2 regions of the Brevibacterium sp. HMSC22B09 genome follow, and region 2 is predicted to be linked to the other one. Evidence: predicted binding sites of a transcription regulator. Region 2 holds the regulator's gene; the other holds the start of a gene.
What was found. Region 2 encodes LexA, which represses DNA repair genes until DNA is damaged. Its sites were predicted from a motif close to TCGAACANNTGTTCGA; they were not measured.

Region 1: HMPREF3087_RS09790 (LysM peptidoglycan-binding domain-containing protein) is a predicted target of LexA. The motif match lies at 2,590-2,605, and genes of this name have one in related genera.

The regions. Positions count from the first base shown of each region.
Region 1 covers NZ_KV786032.1:19,529-26,877, forward strand. Annotated here, with positions in the region: gene HMPREF3087_RS09770 (CpaE/TadZ family protein) at 1-1,034, opposite strand, end outside; gene HMPREF3087_RS09775 (SAF domain-containing protein) at 1,031-1,651, opposite strand; gene HMPREF3087_RS09780 (helix-turn-helix domain-containing protein) at 1,798-2,016, shown strand; gene HMPREF3087_RS10565 (hypothetical protein) at 2,036-2,527, opposite strand; gene HMPREF3087_RS09790 (LysM peptidoglycan-binding domain-containing protein) at 2,656-3,462, shown strand; gene HMPREF3087_RS09795 (Rv3235 family protein) at 3,459-3,899, shown strand; partial or broken gene secA (preprotein translocase subunit SecA) at 4,001-6,673, opposite strand; gene hpf (ribosome hibernation-promoting factor, HPF/YfiA family) at 6,893-7,349, opposite strand, start outside.
Region 2 covers NZ_KV786000.1:22,424-29,772, forward strand. Annotated here, with positions in the region: partial or broken gene HMPREF3087_RS10325 (IS3 family transposase) at 1-668, shown strand, start outside; gene HMPREF3087_RS01660 (SseB family protein) at 914-1,795, opposite strand; gene priA (bifunctional 1-(5-phosphoribosyl)-5-((5-phosphoribosylamino)methylideneamino)imidazole-4-carboxamide isomerase/phosphoribosylanthranilate isomerase PriA) at 1,792-2,529, opposite strand; gene hisH (imidazole glycerol phosphate synthase subunit HisH) at 2,538-3,158, opposite strand; gene HMPREF3087_RS01675 (hypothetical protein) at 3,155-3,751, opposite strand; gene hisB (imidazoleglycerol-phosphate dehydratase HisB) at 3,748-4,353, opposite strand; gene HMPREF3087_RS01685 (LysM peptidoglycan-binding domain-containing protein) at 4,408-4,740, opposite strand; gene lexA (transcriptional repressor LexA) at 5,011-5,763, shown strand; gene HMPREF3087_RS01695 (ATP-dependent DNA helicase) at 5,760-7,349, opposite strand, start outside.

The DNA.
Region 1 (7,349 bases), on a different contig from region 2:
AGAACCGGTGATTCGCACGCGACAAAGCGCTGAAGTGTCTGCTGGATGCGCTGCTCGGGATCGGCTCCCACAGCGCCTTCGCGCACCCGGTTGACGACGACGTGTGTCTTCTCCGCATGCCGAAAACGCTCGCTGCTGAGGACATTCATAAGCCTCACGAGCGCCGGCGGTTCCGCCGCACCGACCACGATGACCTCATCAGCGGCATCCAGAGCCGCCCTGGTTGCCGCATGCCGGTCATAGAAGGGATCTGCAAGCGGGTCATCGGGGTCAACGCGGGCGGAAACATCGACGATGACAACCGGATAGCGCTTGGCCAGTTCCTCAAGAACGGCGGTCAGTGCGCCGGCTCGCACCTCCGGCCACCGATCCGCGCGGCTGAGCCCAGTCACCACATCCAAGCCATCGCGGATGCGGGCAATACAGCGAGAAATCACAGTGTCGTCAAGAGATTCTGCGCTGCGACACAAAGCGGCGATCTTCGATGCGTCGTCCAACAGGCCCAACATGACAGCCTGCCCGGCGTGGACCGTGTCAGCATCGACGAGAACCGTACTCGCCGCCCGCGAACTGATGTCGGCAAGAGCTGCCGCAATCGTTGAGCGGCCGGGAGCACCGTCAGCGCCCCACACGGCGACAATCCGCCCCGGGCTTCCAGCTTCGACCGGTGCGACTGCGGGCGCTTCAGAAACCTCCGCTGGTTCAGCCTGAGCACAGGCGCGCACAGCCTCACACAGGGCTTCCGCCGAACAGCCGGCCTCCACCTCGACAGCCACACCCCAGTCCGCCACCAGCCCCGCGCCATAGCCCAGAATGCGCACACCCAGCCGGCGCGCGCGATCCCGAAACTCAGCATCGACTCCGGGGAAATAGCGGCTCAGCACATAGACTTCCGCGGCACCGGCCGACATCGCGGCAGCAAGTTCAACCCCATCGGCGGGCCGAGAGCGAACCGCTATATCGCCGGCAGCCGAAAGTGCAGCTGCGGCGGAGCTTTCGAACTCAACATCGACCGCCAGCACAACCGAAATCATGGACGGTCCTTCGGAATCGACACGACCGACAGATGGTCTTCAGCCGCAACGGCCTGCAGAACCTTCTGCAGACTGTCATTGGGCACGAACACCTCAACGCTCACACCCGAACTGACAGTGAATCCCCCACCGTCGCGATTCACGGCAAGAACCGCAGCATTGCGCAGAACAGGCTGCGGTTCTCCCCTGTCCTCGCGCATGTCAACCGCCCACACATCGACCCGGGAACCGGCCTTGACATCTGCCGGCAGAGACCGCTGCAGCGGAAGCGAAACTCGTCGACCGCCCAAGCTGTCACCCGAACCGACCTGCGATGCCGGTACAAGGTCGCCGGCCGCAATGGGGCTGAGGACTGTCTGGCCGATGAGGTCGTCATCGGACGCCCGCTTGTATCCGCCGCTGTCCTCCGGCAGTCGCACTTCGACCGGCCGGACGTTCTCGCGCGTAATGACAGTGCCCGGTGCCAAAGGCTCCGCTGCTGCCCACACCGTCGTCGTCTTCGCAACGCTCGTGACCACCAGCCAAGTGGCGACAACGGAGGCGACAAGTAAGAGAACAGCTATGAGAACGCGCGGATCACGCAGCTTGGGAGTGCGGAAACGGGGTGCAGTGTGCATCAGATCTCCATTGATCGATTTATCTGCCGTTAGGTGTACTTTGCTATCATTTGATGCAGTTTGCGGAATATTCTTCTTTGAATATACACGGATACGCCACCCTCGCCCACCCCTTTGCGGTTGGCCGCCAGACCAAGGAGCTCGCAATGGTCGTCGAAACACGCTTCCTCCCCCTGACCGATGTCGCCGAAATGCTCAGCATCTCGACCGCAGGGGCTCGCGCACTCGTCCGCTCCGGCGAACTGCGAGCCATCAAAGTCGGCGGCCGCGGGCAGTGGCGCGTCGAAAAAGCTGAAATCGAAAACTACATTCAGCGCATGTACGCCCAAACCCAGCAGGAAATCGAAGCCGGCACTGACGTGTGAGCACGTCCGCACAGCGGCACTATTGCAGCACCCGGACCACAGAAATCCTGCGCAAAGGCACCAGCTCAAAGGCACCTCGTCTGCGAAGCTGCAGATAGTCACGCGCAACAGCGTGCAGCGTCCCCTCCAGTGTTGTTCCTGCAGTTTCAACCCGTACCTGCTTACGCTCAGCACACCACTGCCCCAGAATTGAACGCGCAGACCTCCAGCGCTCCTGCACCGCGTGCTCACGAGGCTTCAATGCCACACCTTCGACAGCTGCAAGCATCACAAGAACTCCGCCGTCAATACAGCAGCACCCTTCGCCCACCGAGGTCAGCACGCCGGAAACAGCTCCAGACACAGTGCGCAGATCGACGCGCTCACCGACTGCGCCGGCCAAGCGCTCCACAAAGGTGACCTCATAGAAGTTCTCCGCAACAAGGTCACCGAACTCGCCCTCGCGTTCGCGCGCTCTCTCGGCCGCAGCCTGGCCCTCCAAATCAGCAAAAAGCTCATCAAAACGATCCATACCCACATTGTGCCCGCAGTCACACAGCCAAACCATGGCTTGAAGATTTTATTCGCACTTATTCGAACATTCTTGTGTTTTGCGTTTAATCATGTACTTTGGTTGCAGATGATCACAAAGGAGTGAACATGAAGCCAACAGAAATCCATGTGGGAGCATCCGCTCTGCACCTGCTGATATGCGCCGCGCTGCTCACAGCGGGTCCCTCTTTCGCAGACCGAGCGCTCAACGCAGACATCGGTGCCGCGGTAGTCGTAACAGCACTCTGCGCGGCAGCCCTCGCCGGTCTTCGCCTGCAGCTGTCGCTCGTACTCATCGCGGCGGCTCGCGTCTTTGACCTCATCGGCGTGCCGGGCGCAGTCGCACTTGCCACGTGGGCGCGCAGGATCGCCCCCGCCGCACTGAAAGCATCAGCCGCATCCATGACAGCGGTCGTTCTCGCCGCCGGAACAGCCCACGCGGCACCGGCGCAGAATTCGCCCTCACAAGCAGAGGCCGCACACGGTGAGTCCACAGCACCCCAGACCGAGGGCACGCAAACACCCCCGCCGCACTGGCCGACGTCCCCGCCGGGCGACACCCCCTACCCCGAACCGAGCACGGCCCCACCGGCCGATCCCAGCTGGCCAACACAGAAGCCCGAACCGAAACCGCCTCGGACGCAGACCAAGGAACCGAAGGAACAAGAACCTCAACCCGAGCAGCGCAAACAGGACGCGCACGGCAAAGAAGCCGAACACACAGCACCGAAACCCGAATCGCCTCAGCGCGTAACAGTCAAAAAGGGCGACAGCATCTGGAAGATCGCCATCGCCCACCCGAAACCCGGCCAGACAACAGCTGAACGCGTAAGCGCCATCAGCAAAGCCAATGCCGACACCCTGGGCGGCAACCCCGACCTCATCTACCCCGACACCGAACTGGAGCTGCCATGACCGCCGAACCACTCACCCTGACCCGACCCGCGACACCTCGTACCCGCATGTTCAACAAACGCCCGCCGACTCCCGAAGAGCAGACAGCTGCCGAAAAACAGCGCGAAGCAGCAGCCGCAGCCGCCTTTGTGCGCTCAATCGTCACCGCTTTGACCGAAGTCGAATACGGTGTGCGGACCCTGCAGTCCATTGAACGCTGGCTCGACCCGGAAGTCCGCAGCTCCGTGGTCTCCGCACTGCGGATGCGCCGCGCACTGCGATCCGAACAGCAGGTTGACTACATCCGCGGCATCGGCCGGCCGCGCTTGAGCTCACCTGCGCCGAACGTCATAGAAGCCGCTGTGTCGATCGCTCTGCGGCCCCGCACAAAAGCCTGCGCGCTGCGTTTGGAGAAGAATCGCGACCGGTGGATCGTCCGCGAATATCTGACTGCCTGAACCGACAGCAGGCACCCCTGCGGAACGAACACGGCCACAAACAGCGAGCCCCCGCACTGCGATTCGCAGCACGGGGGCTCGTCAGTGCTCAGACCGGGGCCTCAGCGACGCTTCTTCTTGCGGCGTTCTGCGCGGTTGCCCGAACCGCCGTCGTCGTCCGCCGCAGTGTCCGTGCGCGCTTCACTTTCCCCAGATTCGCTGGGGCCGGCCAGCGTCAGCTTGGGCAGCTTGGTGCGGAAGACATCGGACTCAACTTCGACCTCGTCGCTCTTGACGGTCTTGACCTGCACCTGCAGCTTGTTGACAAGGCGCGTGGCGTCTTCCTTGATGCCGTCCTGCATTCGGGTGAACATCTCAAAGCCCTCGCGCTGATACTCCACGAGCGGATCGCGCTGCGCCATAGCGCGCAGGCCGATGCCGTTCTTCAGGTAGTCCATTTCGTACAGGTGCTCACGCCAGCGCTTGTCGATACTGGTCAGCAGAACGCGGCGCTCAAGCTGGCGCAGCGCTTCTGAACCGAGTTCTTCTTCGCGCTTTTCGTAGGCGAGGTCGGCATCCGCCTGGACTTCTTCGAGGATCTTTTCGCGGTTGAGGCTGTTCTTGCCTCCCGCGTCCTCGTAGAGGTCTTCCGGCGTAATCGAGGTGGCGTAGAGGTCCTGCAGCGCAACGAACAGCTTGTCCATTTCCCAGTCTTCGGGATCGCCGACCGTCGCGCCTTCGACGTAGGCGCGCAGGACATCGTCGCGAAAGTCGTGAATCTGGTCTTCGAAGTCGTCGCCTTCGAGAACGCGCTGGCGTTCGTCGTAGATGACGGTGCGCTGGCGGTTGAGAACATCGTCGTACTTCAGGACGTTCTTGCGCTGCTCCGCGTTGCGCTGCTCGATCTGGTTCTGCGCCGACAGAATTGCGCGGCTGACCATCTTCGATTCAAGCGGTTCATCTTCCGGGGTGTTCGCCAGGGCGAGTGCACGCTCTGCGGCACCAGCGCCGAACAGGCGCATAAGGTTGTCGCGCATCGACAGGTAGAAGCGCTATTCACCGGGGTCACCCTGACGGCCGGAACGTCCGCGCAGCTGGTTGTCGATACGACGGGATTCGTGGCGCTCAGTGCCCAGAACGTAGAGGCCGCCGAGTTCGCGGATTTCCTCCGCGGCTTCCTCGACCTGCTTTTCAGCCGCTTCGAGAACGGCTGGCCACTGGGCTTCGTATTCTTCGGAGTCATCGGCCGGGTCCAGGCCGCGCTTCTCCATTTCTGCCACCGCAATGTGCTCAGCATTGCCGCCGAGCATGATGTCGGTACCGCGGCCGGCCATGTTGGTGGCGACCGTAACCGCGCCCTTGACACCGGCCATTGCGACGATTGCGGCTTCGCGCGCGTGGTTCTTGGCGTTGAGGACCTCGTGGCGGATGCCCCGCTTGGCCAGGAGACCCGACAGGTATTCGGACTTTTCCACGCTGGTGGTGCCCACAAGAACCGGCTGGCCCTCTTCGTGGCGCTCGGCGATGTCTTCGACAACCGCGTCGAACTTCACCTTTTCATTGCGGTAGACGAGGTCGGGCTTGTCTTCGCGCAGCAGCGGCTTGTTCGTGGGAATCGGCACGACGCCGAGCTTGTAGGTCGAGTTGAACTCGGCAGCTTCGGTTTCGGCGGTACCGGTCATGCCCGACAGTTTGTCGTACAGGCGGAAGTAGTTCTGCAGTGTGATCGTGGCGTGAGTCTGGTTCTCGGCCTGAACTTCGACGTTCTCCTTGGCTTCCAGCGCCTGGTGCAGACCCTCCGAGTAGCGACGGCCGGGCAGTATACGTCCGGTGTGTTCGTCGACGATCATGACTTCGCCGTCGAGGACGACGTAGTCCTTGTCGCGTTTGAACAGCTCTTTGGCCTTGATCGAGTTGTTGAGGAAGCTGATGAGCGACGTGTGGTCTTCGTCGTAGAGGTTGCCGATGCCGAGGTAGTTCTCAACCCGCTCAATACCGGGCTCGAGAATGCCGACGGTGCGGTTCTTTTCGTCGACTTCGTAGTCGCGGTCCAGTTTGAGGCGCTTGACGATCGTGGCGAATTCGCCGAACCAGCGGTTGGCGTCGCCTTCAGCAGCACCCGAAATGATGAGCGGGGTGCGCGCTTCATCAATGAGGATCGAGTCGACTTCGTCGACGATTGCGAAGTTGTGGCCGCGCTGGACCATGTCGGCTACTTCCAGCGCCATGTTGTCGCGCAGGTAGTCGAAGCCGAATTCGTTGTTGGTGCCGTAGGTGATGTCAGCGGCGTACTGTTTGCGACGCTGGGAGGGCGCCATGTTCGACATAATGCAGCCGGTTTCCATTCCGAGGAACCGGAACACACGCCCCATGAGTTCTGACTGGTAGCTGGCCAGGTAGTCGTTGACCGTCACGACGTGCACGCCCTTGCCGGTCAGTGCGTTGAGGTACGACGGCGCTGTGGCGACCAGCGTCTTGCCTTCACCGGTCTTCATTTCGGCAATATTGCCCATGTGCAGTGCGGCGCCGCCCATGAGCTGCACGTCGAAGTGGCGCAGTCCGACCGTGCGCGTGGAGGCTTCGCGGACAGCTGCGAAAGCTTCCGGAAGAAGCTTGTCAAGGCTTTCGCCGTCGGCAACACGGGCCTTGTAGCGGTCGGTTTCTTCACGCAGCTGCGCGTCAGTCATGTCGCTGTATTCGTCGGACAGGTTGTTGATCGCCGTGGCGTAGTTCCGGAGCCTCTTCAGGGTGCGTCCTTCGCCGAACCGAAGCAGCTTCTCAAGGATGTTGGCCACGTTTCTCCTCTGTCCGTCTCAGCGCAGCGAATCTCGACATGCGCCCGACAAGTCTAACGCGCAGTTGCGCGCATGTCGCGCGGACAGCCTGCGGGCCGAACGAGCCAGCAGGCGACATCGCCCATCGGATTGTCAGTGCTGCCCCACTCCGACTCCAGAAAACAGAACGCGGCGGATGCCGTGAAGCATCCGCCGCGCTGTTTCAGCAGGGCTGACAGGTCAGCTGTTCTTGGAGTCGTCCAGTGCGATCACACCGTAGCTCCAGCCGCGCCTGCGGTAGACGACCGACGGCTGCGAGGTTTCTTCGTCAATGAAGAGGTAGAAGTCGTGGCCGACCATCTCCATGCGGTTGAGAGCTTCTTCGATGCCGATCGGCTCGGCCGGGAAGGTCTTTTCGCGCAGCAGAACCGGAGAATCGCCTTCAGCCTGAATGCGGCCGTTGGTGGGGTCTGCTTCCTCGGCGTCGCTGTCTTCTTCGACTGCCGGTTCGCCGTCTTCGGCGGCTGCGGGGGCTGCCGGGGCGTCGACAACGGGCATTTCGGCGAATGCTTCACCGGTCGACTGGCGACGGTGGCCGCCCTTGCGGGAGATCTTGCGGCGATCACGTGCCCGGCGCAGACGCTCAAGGAGCTTCGCCCAAGCGAGGTCAAGTGCCGCGTACTTGTCTGAAGCGTGC
Region 2 (7,349 bases):
ATTGCGCTTAACCGTAAGACTGTGGCTAAACGGATGTGCATGATGGGGATTGAGGGGATTTCACCGCGGGCCTTTGTCCCGGTGACAACGATTCAAGCTAAGCGTAAGTCCACGCTTCCTACCTGGTCAAGCGCATGTTTGATACTGGTGAGCTCAACCGGGTGTGGATGTCAGATATTACCTACTTGCGCACCGGTGAAGGCTGGTTGTACTTGTGCGCGGTCCGCGATGGCCATTCCCGCCGGGTGCTGGGCTGGGCTATGGATAGCGTTCAAGATACTTCCCTGGTCGAGCGGGCCCTGCGGATGGCGCACACGTTGCGTGGTGACGTTCCTGATGGGCTGGTGTTTCACGCTGACCGCGGAGCTCAATTCACTAGCGAGCAGCTCTGGGAGGTTTGCCGCAGCCTGAGCATTGCTCAGTCCGTGGGGCGTACTGGTGTGTGCTTTGATAACGCGATGGCTGAGTCGTTCTGGTCGACGCTTAAAACCGAGTTCTACGACCGTAAGCGCTGGACGACCCGTGATGCTGCACGCAAGGCAGTTGCCTACTGGATTGAAGTCGTCTACAACCGTCGACGCCGACATTCCGCACTCGGTATGGTCAGCCCCGTCGACTTTGAGAACCAAATTGGTCTAATCACTAGTAGAAAAGAAATAGCTGCCTAACCACTAGGTAGCTCCACTACGTGTCCACGATTTGCGGGTAACCCCAGGGCGGAATGAGCGCCTCGGGTGGGAACTCGGTGGCGCGAAAACACCGCTTAGCCGGAATCCGCGCCTTAGCAACAACTGCTAACGGGAGTATTTATTGCTAAAGCGTGGGCGCAGGTATGGGGGCCGTCGCAAAGGGGTGGGCGGGGCATAACATGACGACGCGGCGAACGGCCGTTGGGCTCAGCGCAGCGTGATGATCAGCGGACCGTGATGGTCAGGGAGTCGACTCGGTCGACGATGATGGGGTGCTCGGCCAGGCGAGCCTGGAAAGCACTGAAATCAGGTTCGCCGTCGAGGGTGAGAACAATTGCCAGTTCGGGCCCGCCCGTGACAATCCTCTGGCTGCCGGGACCTGCGCCTACAGATGCGATCCACGAAAACTGCGCCGCGATGTCGCCGATGGCCTGCGCGACTTCTCTGTCGGCCCACGAAGGCGTCCATTCGTGTCCCTGCACAAAGGCCCACAGAGCGGGCCTGCGTAGCAGAAAGGCGTGTGCGCTGCCCGGGTCGATGATGACCAGCTGCGAGCCTTCATCTACCGCGCCCAAGCCCAGCCGCTCAGCTTCGATCGGCACAGGCCTTGCCTGAGTCCCCCACTGAGTCAGAAGGGGAATCGCAGTGAAGCAGGGCGTGGCCTCGCGGCCGTCTTCCGATGACAGGCGCACCATGGCCATGTCCGAGCTGTTGTCGACCATGAGCCCGTGTTCGCCCACAGATTTGCTGAGAGCCTCGGGAAGAATCGGCGCATAAACACGCGAGTTCTTCAGCGCCTCGACTACCCCGATGTGGGCGGCCGGGTCAAAAGGGTTGGCCGTTGCGGCTTCAAGCGCCGCCGTCACCCGCGGGTCAGCTTCACCGGTATCGCCAGAGAAGGGGTTGGGTTTGAGCTCGCGGCCCTTCCACGCGGTTCCCGCGGAGTCAGTCTGATTTCCGGCCCCGGCAGAGTCGGCCTGGATACCCTCTCCCCCAGAGCCAACCTGACCGTCAGGCGACGCAGAACCGTCTGGGCTCGCAGCGCTGCCGAACATGCCCTTGAGGTGTTCGGGCAGCTGGGGCTGGTCGGGCGTGCCGTTTGTCATGGGCGGCCAGCGACCTCGAGTGCTTCACTCATGGTGAATCGGCCGGCGTAGAGAGCCTTGCCGATGATGGCGGAGTCAACACCAGCGGGTACGAGCTTGCGCAGAGCAGCGAGGTCATCAAGCGACGAGATCCCACCGGAAGCGGTGACCGGTGTGCCGGTGGTGCTTGCAATCTTCTGCAGAAGCTCCGTGTTGGGACCGCTGAGAGTACCGTCGGTGTTGATGTCGGTGACAACGTAGCGCGAGCATCCGGCGGCCTGGAGCTCGTCGATGACATCCCACAGGCTGCGGCCTTCCTTCGTCCAGCCCCGGCCGGCAAGCATTTCGCCGCGAACGTCAAGCCCGACTGCAACGGCGTCACCGTGTTGACGGATGATGTCGGCCGTCCATTCGGGGTTTTCGATAGCTGCCGTACCGATGTTGACGCGAGCTGCACCGATTTCGAGGGCGGCTTCGAGTGCCGCAGTATCGCGAATACCACCGGAGAGTTCGACCTTGAGGTCGACAGAGGCGATGAGATCCTTGATGATGGCCCGGTTGTCACCGCGGCCGAAAGCAGCGTCAAGGTCGACGAGGTGGAGCCATTCCGCTCCGGCTTCTTGGAACTTCAGCGCGTTTTCCAGCGGCTGACCGTAGTCGGTTTCGGTTCCGGCTTCACCTTGGTGTAGGCGAACGGCTTTGCCGTCGACGATGTCGACTGCGGGAAAGAGCACAAGGCGGTCTGCTTCAGTCACTGGTTCTCCTATATGTGGGAAGCGTCGAGGCTGTCAATCCAATTGGCAAGGAGCTTCAGACCTGCCCGACCGGACTTTTCTGGGTGGAACTGCACCGCGCTGAGCGGCCCGTCCTCAACAGCGGCTATGAACTTTTCACCGTGTTCGGCATACGTCGCCTCCCCTGTGCTGGGTGCTGTGTGCGCCGCATAGGAGTGGACGAAGTAGAAGTGCTCGTCGGTGATTCCATTGAACAGCAGCGAACCTGCTGGCGGCTGCACCGTGGTCCACCCCATGTGGGGAACAACGGGGGCTGAAAGCTTGGTGACGGAGCCGTTCCACAGGCCAAGGCCTTCTGCGGTCACTCCGTGTTCGGTACCCTGCTCGAACATGACCTGCAGGCCCACGCAGATGCCCAATACCGGCATTCCGCGTTCGAGCCTGTCGGCAATGATGGCCGGAGCTCCGACTGCGCGCAGTTCGTCCATAACCGACGCAAAAGCGCCAACGCCCGGGACGACGAGGCCGTCTGCCGCCAGCAGGTACTGCGGCTGTGCGGTCAGATGAACCTGCGCGCCGGCGGCTTCAAGCGCCCGAACTGCGGAGCGCACATTGCCCGATCCGGCGTCGAGAACCGCAACGGTGGTCATTTTCTGCGCCCCAGCAGCTTGTTGATGCGGAACAGGCTCACGCCGAAGACACCGGCTGCCAGCGCGGTGGCGATCCACATGTACCAAGGGCCGCTGAGAGCAACAACAGCGCCGATGACCAGTGCGACGAATGCAACTGCGGCGACGATCATCCAGACGATTGCGGTGCGCGCAATTGCGGCACGAGCGCCCGTCATAGTCAGTGCGCTTGCCTGCATCTTGCTGATATCAGCCGTGTGCTGCGCGCCTTCGATGTCAGCGGGATCTGCCTGCCCCAGAAGCAGACGCTCGACGTCTTCGGGGAGGTTCTGCAGGGCCAGACCCGCCGGTACTTCTGACTGGCGCTTGCCCCCGCGGTAGTGGCCGGAGGCGATGGCGTCGTCTTCACGGACGAGCAGAAGAACTTCGTAGCGGCCAGCCATCTTCGACAGCTTCTGGGTGACTTCGGTGGCGTGTTCGCGGCTGGCGTCGTCAAGAACAATGGCCGAAAAGCCGCCGACGGGCACGACAGAACCGCGAATATCGCTCAACACGCAAGCGGCTGCAAGCTGTTTGGGGTCGCCGAAGGGTGTGACTACGAGTGCTGTGTTCACAGGGCCCCCTTGGTGGAGGGAATAGCTCCACCAGTGCGCGGGTCGGCTTCAAGCGCCATGCGCAGAGCGCGAGCAAAGGCCTTGAATTCAGCTTCTGCAATGTGGTGGGGGTCCCGACCGGCAACAAGTGTGAGGTGGACGGTCAGGCCCGCGTTGATGGAAAGAGATTCAAGAGCGTGGCTGACCATGGAGCCCGTGAAGTGTCCGCCGATCATGGCGTACTGGAAGCCTTCGGGTTCGCCGGTGTGAACGAAGTACGGGCGGCCGCTGATGTCGACGACAGCCTGCGCGAGTGCTTCATCCAAAGGAACTGCCGCATCGCCGTAGCGGCGGATGCCCGCTTTGTCTCCGACAGCGTCTTTCAGTGCCCAGCCGATGGTGATGGCGGTGTCTTCGACCGTGTGGTGAACATCGATTTCGATGTCGCCTTCGGCTTTGACCGTCAGATCGCACAGGGAGTGGCGAGCCAGCGCGTCAAGCATGTGGTCGTAGAAAGGGACTCCGGTTGAGATGTCGGATTTCCCTGTTCCGTCGAGATCAATTGTGACGTCGACCTTGGATTCACTGGTGTGACGTGACGCCGTCCCGATCCTCTGGGCCATCAATCCTCGTTTCCATTCGGCTAATGCTGACCGCGCGGCGCGGTCAGGCCAATCCTATCGGGAGGGAACGAGGATGCGCTGGCCAGGGTGAACCGTGGAAGAGTCCAGACCGTTCATGTCGACGATGGCGGTCAGAACGTCACGAACGTCTTCCCCACCAGCGGAGTCACGGGCGATTTCCCACAGTGACTGGCCTTCTTCGACGATGACCATCTGGGTGTCTTCCGCATAGAGCGGTTCCGCATTCGAGGCCGAAGCCTCTGACCGGATGAAGAGGACGGCGCACAGAGCTACCGCAGCGATGACAGCGAGAGCCGCCATGCGCCGCACCCAAAAGATCCGGCCTTCCCTTACCGAACGGTGCGGTGCGCGAGTGAGCGTGTGCATTCTTCCTCCTAACACAGCCAGAGCCTTCGGCCCCGACAATGCGATGTGGCGTACGGCCGCTTGCCCCACGGCCATTCGCATTATTCGAACTGATGTTCTAAGACACACATTAGAACACAATCCAATGTTTGTCGAACATCTATGTGAAAATGGATTCGAACACTGCATCCGATTTCCACTGTTCAGAGCTTCCCACGAGGCACTGACATAACCGGCTCCAAGCTTCTGACCTGCAGTAATGTCAGGGGTTCGGGGCGAGAGGACTGAGTCATGACACAGTCGCGTCGCACTCGCGGCCGCCCACGTGACACCGAAGTGGCCAAGGAGGTCAGCTCGTTCCGCAAGCGCCGTGACAGCGAGTCTCCCCTGCCGGTCGCTTCAGCTGCCGCGGACGACCGTTCGCTGTCGGCCCGCCAGCGTCAGGTGCTCGAGACGATCGAGGCGTCCGTGCACAGCAACGGATATCCCCCGAGCATGCGTGAGATCGGCAAGGCCGTCGGCCTTGCTTCCCTTTCGTCTGTTGCGCACCAGCTCAACCAGCTCGAAAAGCTCGGCTATCTGCGCCGCGACCCCAAACGTCCGCGTGCTATCGAAGTAGTCAATCCGGCTGAGATCGTTGAAACGCCGGCAGCGGACACATCGGCGAACGCTGCCGCCATCCCCGTGGTCGGTCGCATTGCCGCCGGTGGCCCCATCACAGCCGAACAGAATGTGGACGACGTTTTCGTCCTGCCTCGCCAGGTTGTCGGCGCCGGCGACAACCTGTTCCTGCTCAACGTGGTCGGCGATTCGATGATCGATGCGGCCATCTGCCACGGCGACTGGGTGGTTGTGCGCAGTCAGCCGACCGCCGAGAACGGCGAAATCGTCGCAGCCCTCCTGGACGACGAAGCAACGGTCAAAACGCTCAAGCGCAAGGACGGCAAGCAGTGGCTGCTGCCGCAGAACCCGGACTACGAACCCATTGACGGCACCTTTGCCACCATCATGGGCGTCGTAACGGCCGTCATCCGCCGCGTCTAGTCTTCCGGTTTGAGTCTTTCGAGAGCCCCGCGGACCACCGCGGGGCTTTCTGTTGTCCACATGGGCGGCAAGGTCGCCATGAGGAAGTTCGCGTAGCGGGCCGTGCGCAGTCGCGAATCGAGCACCGCAACAACTCCGCGGTCGGAAGTTGAGCGGATAAGCCTCCCGGCCCCCTGCGCCAACTTGAGAGCAGCGTGAGTCGCGGAGACGGCCATGAAGCCGTTGGCACCTCGGCGGGCGGCGGCTTCCGTCCGCGCAGTGGCCAGCGGATCGTCAGGACGGGGAAAGGGAATCCTGTCGATCAGCACAAGGCGGCAGGCGTCCCCGGGGACGTCCACTCCCTGCCACAGGGAGATGGTGCCGAACAGGCTCGACTCGGCGTCAGAGCTGAAAGACCGCACGAGGCTGCCAAGCCCATCTTCGCCCTGCAAGAGGATCGGCAAGTCGGTGTTCTCACGCATGTATTCGGCGGCCTGTTCGGCGGCGGCTTTCGATGAGAACAGCCCGAGCGCTCCCCCGCGAGAGGCTTCAATGAGTTCCCGCAGCTCTTCAAGCTGTTCGACGTTGAGGCCCCCGCGGCCGGGTTTGGGCAGATGGCCGGCAACGTAGAGGATGCCCTGTTTGGGGTAGTCGAAGGGTGAGCCCACGTCGAGGCTGTCATAGCGCGGACTGTCGGGGCCTTCCAAACCAAGAGAGGCGGCAACCGGTTCGAAACGACCGCCCAAGGCCAAAGTTGCTGAGGTTGCGACGACGGTCGCCTCTTCGAACAGGCCGCGGCGCATGGTGCCGGCAACGGACAGCGGAGCGATGACGAGGCTGACGGTTTCCGTGCCCCGGAACGAATTCCGGCTGACCCAGACGACGTCGTTGGCGCTGCCGTCGGTCATGCGCTCCGCGAGGTCGAAGACCTCCTGAATGCGAGCGCGCGCCACTGTCAGGCCGGAGTCTGCCTCTTTGCCGCGTTCTGCGTCACCGCATGCGCTCAGCAGCGTGCGAGCGCTGTCGCGCAGAGCCACGACCGCGTCCTGCAGAGGTTCTGGCCACATCCGCAGCAGACCGGCTTCGGCCTGGTCGAGCGCATCCGCAAACGAGGTGCGCGCGGTATCGAAATCACTCAGCGCCGCCGGTGTTGCACCGGTGTGTTTCCGTGCCGCCGAGTGCGCCGCTGACAGCATCGCGTCGGTCAGGCTGCCGGTAAGGGCAGACGTCACGCGGTCGCGCAGTTCGTGGGCTTCGTCGATGATGACAGCCGAATGGGACGGCAGCACCGAGTTTTCGCCGAAGGCGTCGATCGCCAGCAGGGCGTGGTTGGTGACGACGACGTCCGCACCCGAAGCCTTTGTCCGTGCCAGTTCCGCCCAGCACTCTTCGACCATGGGGCATTTTTGGCCCAGGCAGTCGTAGGCGTTGACGGACACGTGCGACCATGTGCGGTCGGAGACTCCCGGCACCAAGTCGTCGCGGTCGCCCGTGTCAGTGGACTGTTCCCACGATCGGATGCGGGCGATCTCGGATTCCAGGGCGCTCATGGATCCGCCCCGGTGTGCCGCGTCGTCAGCTCCCATGTCGAACAGGAGCCCCGCCTC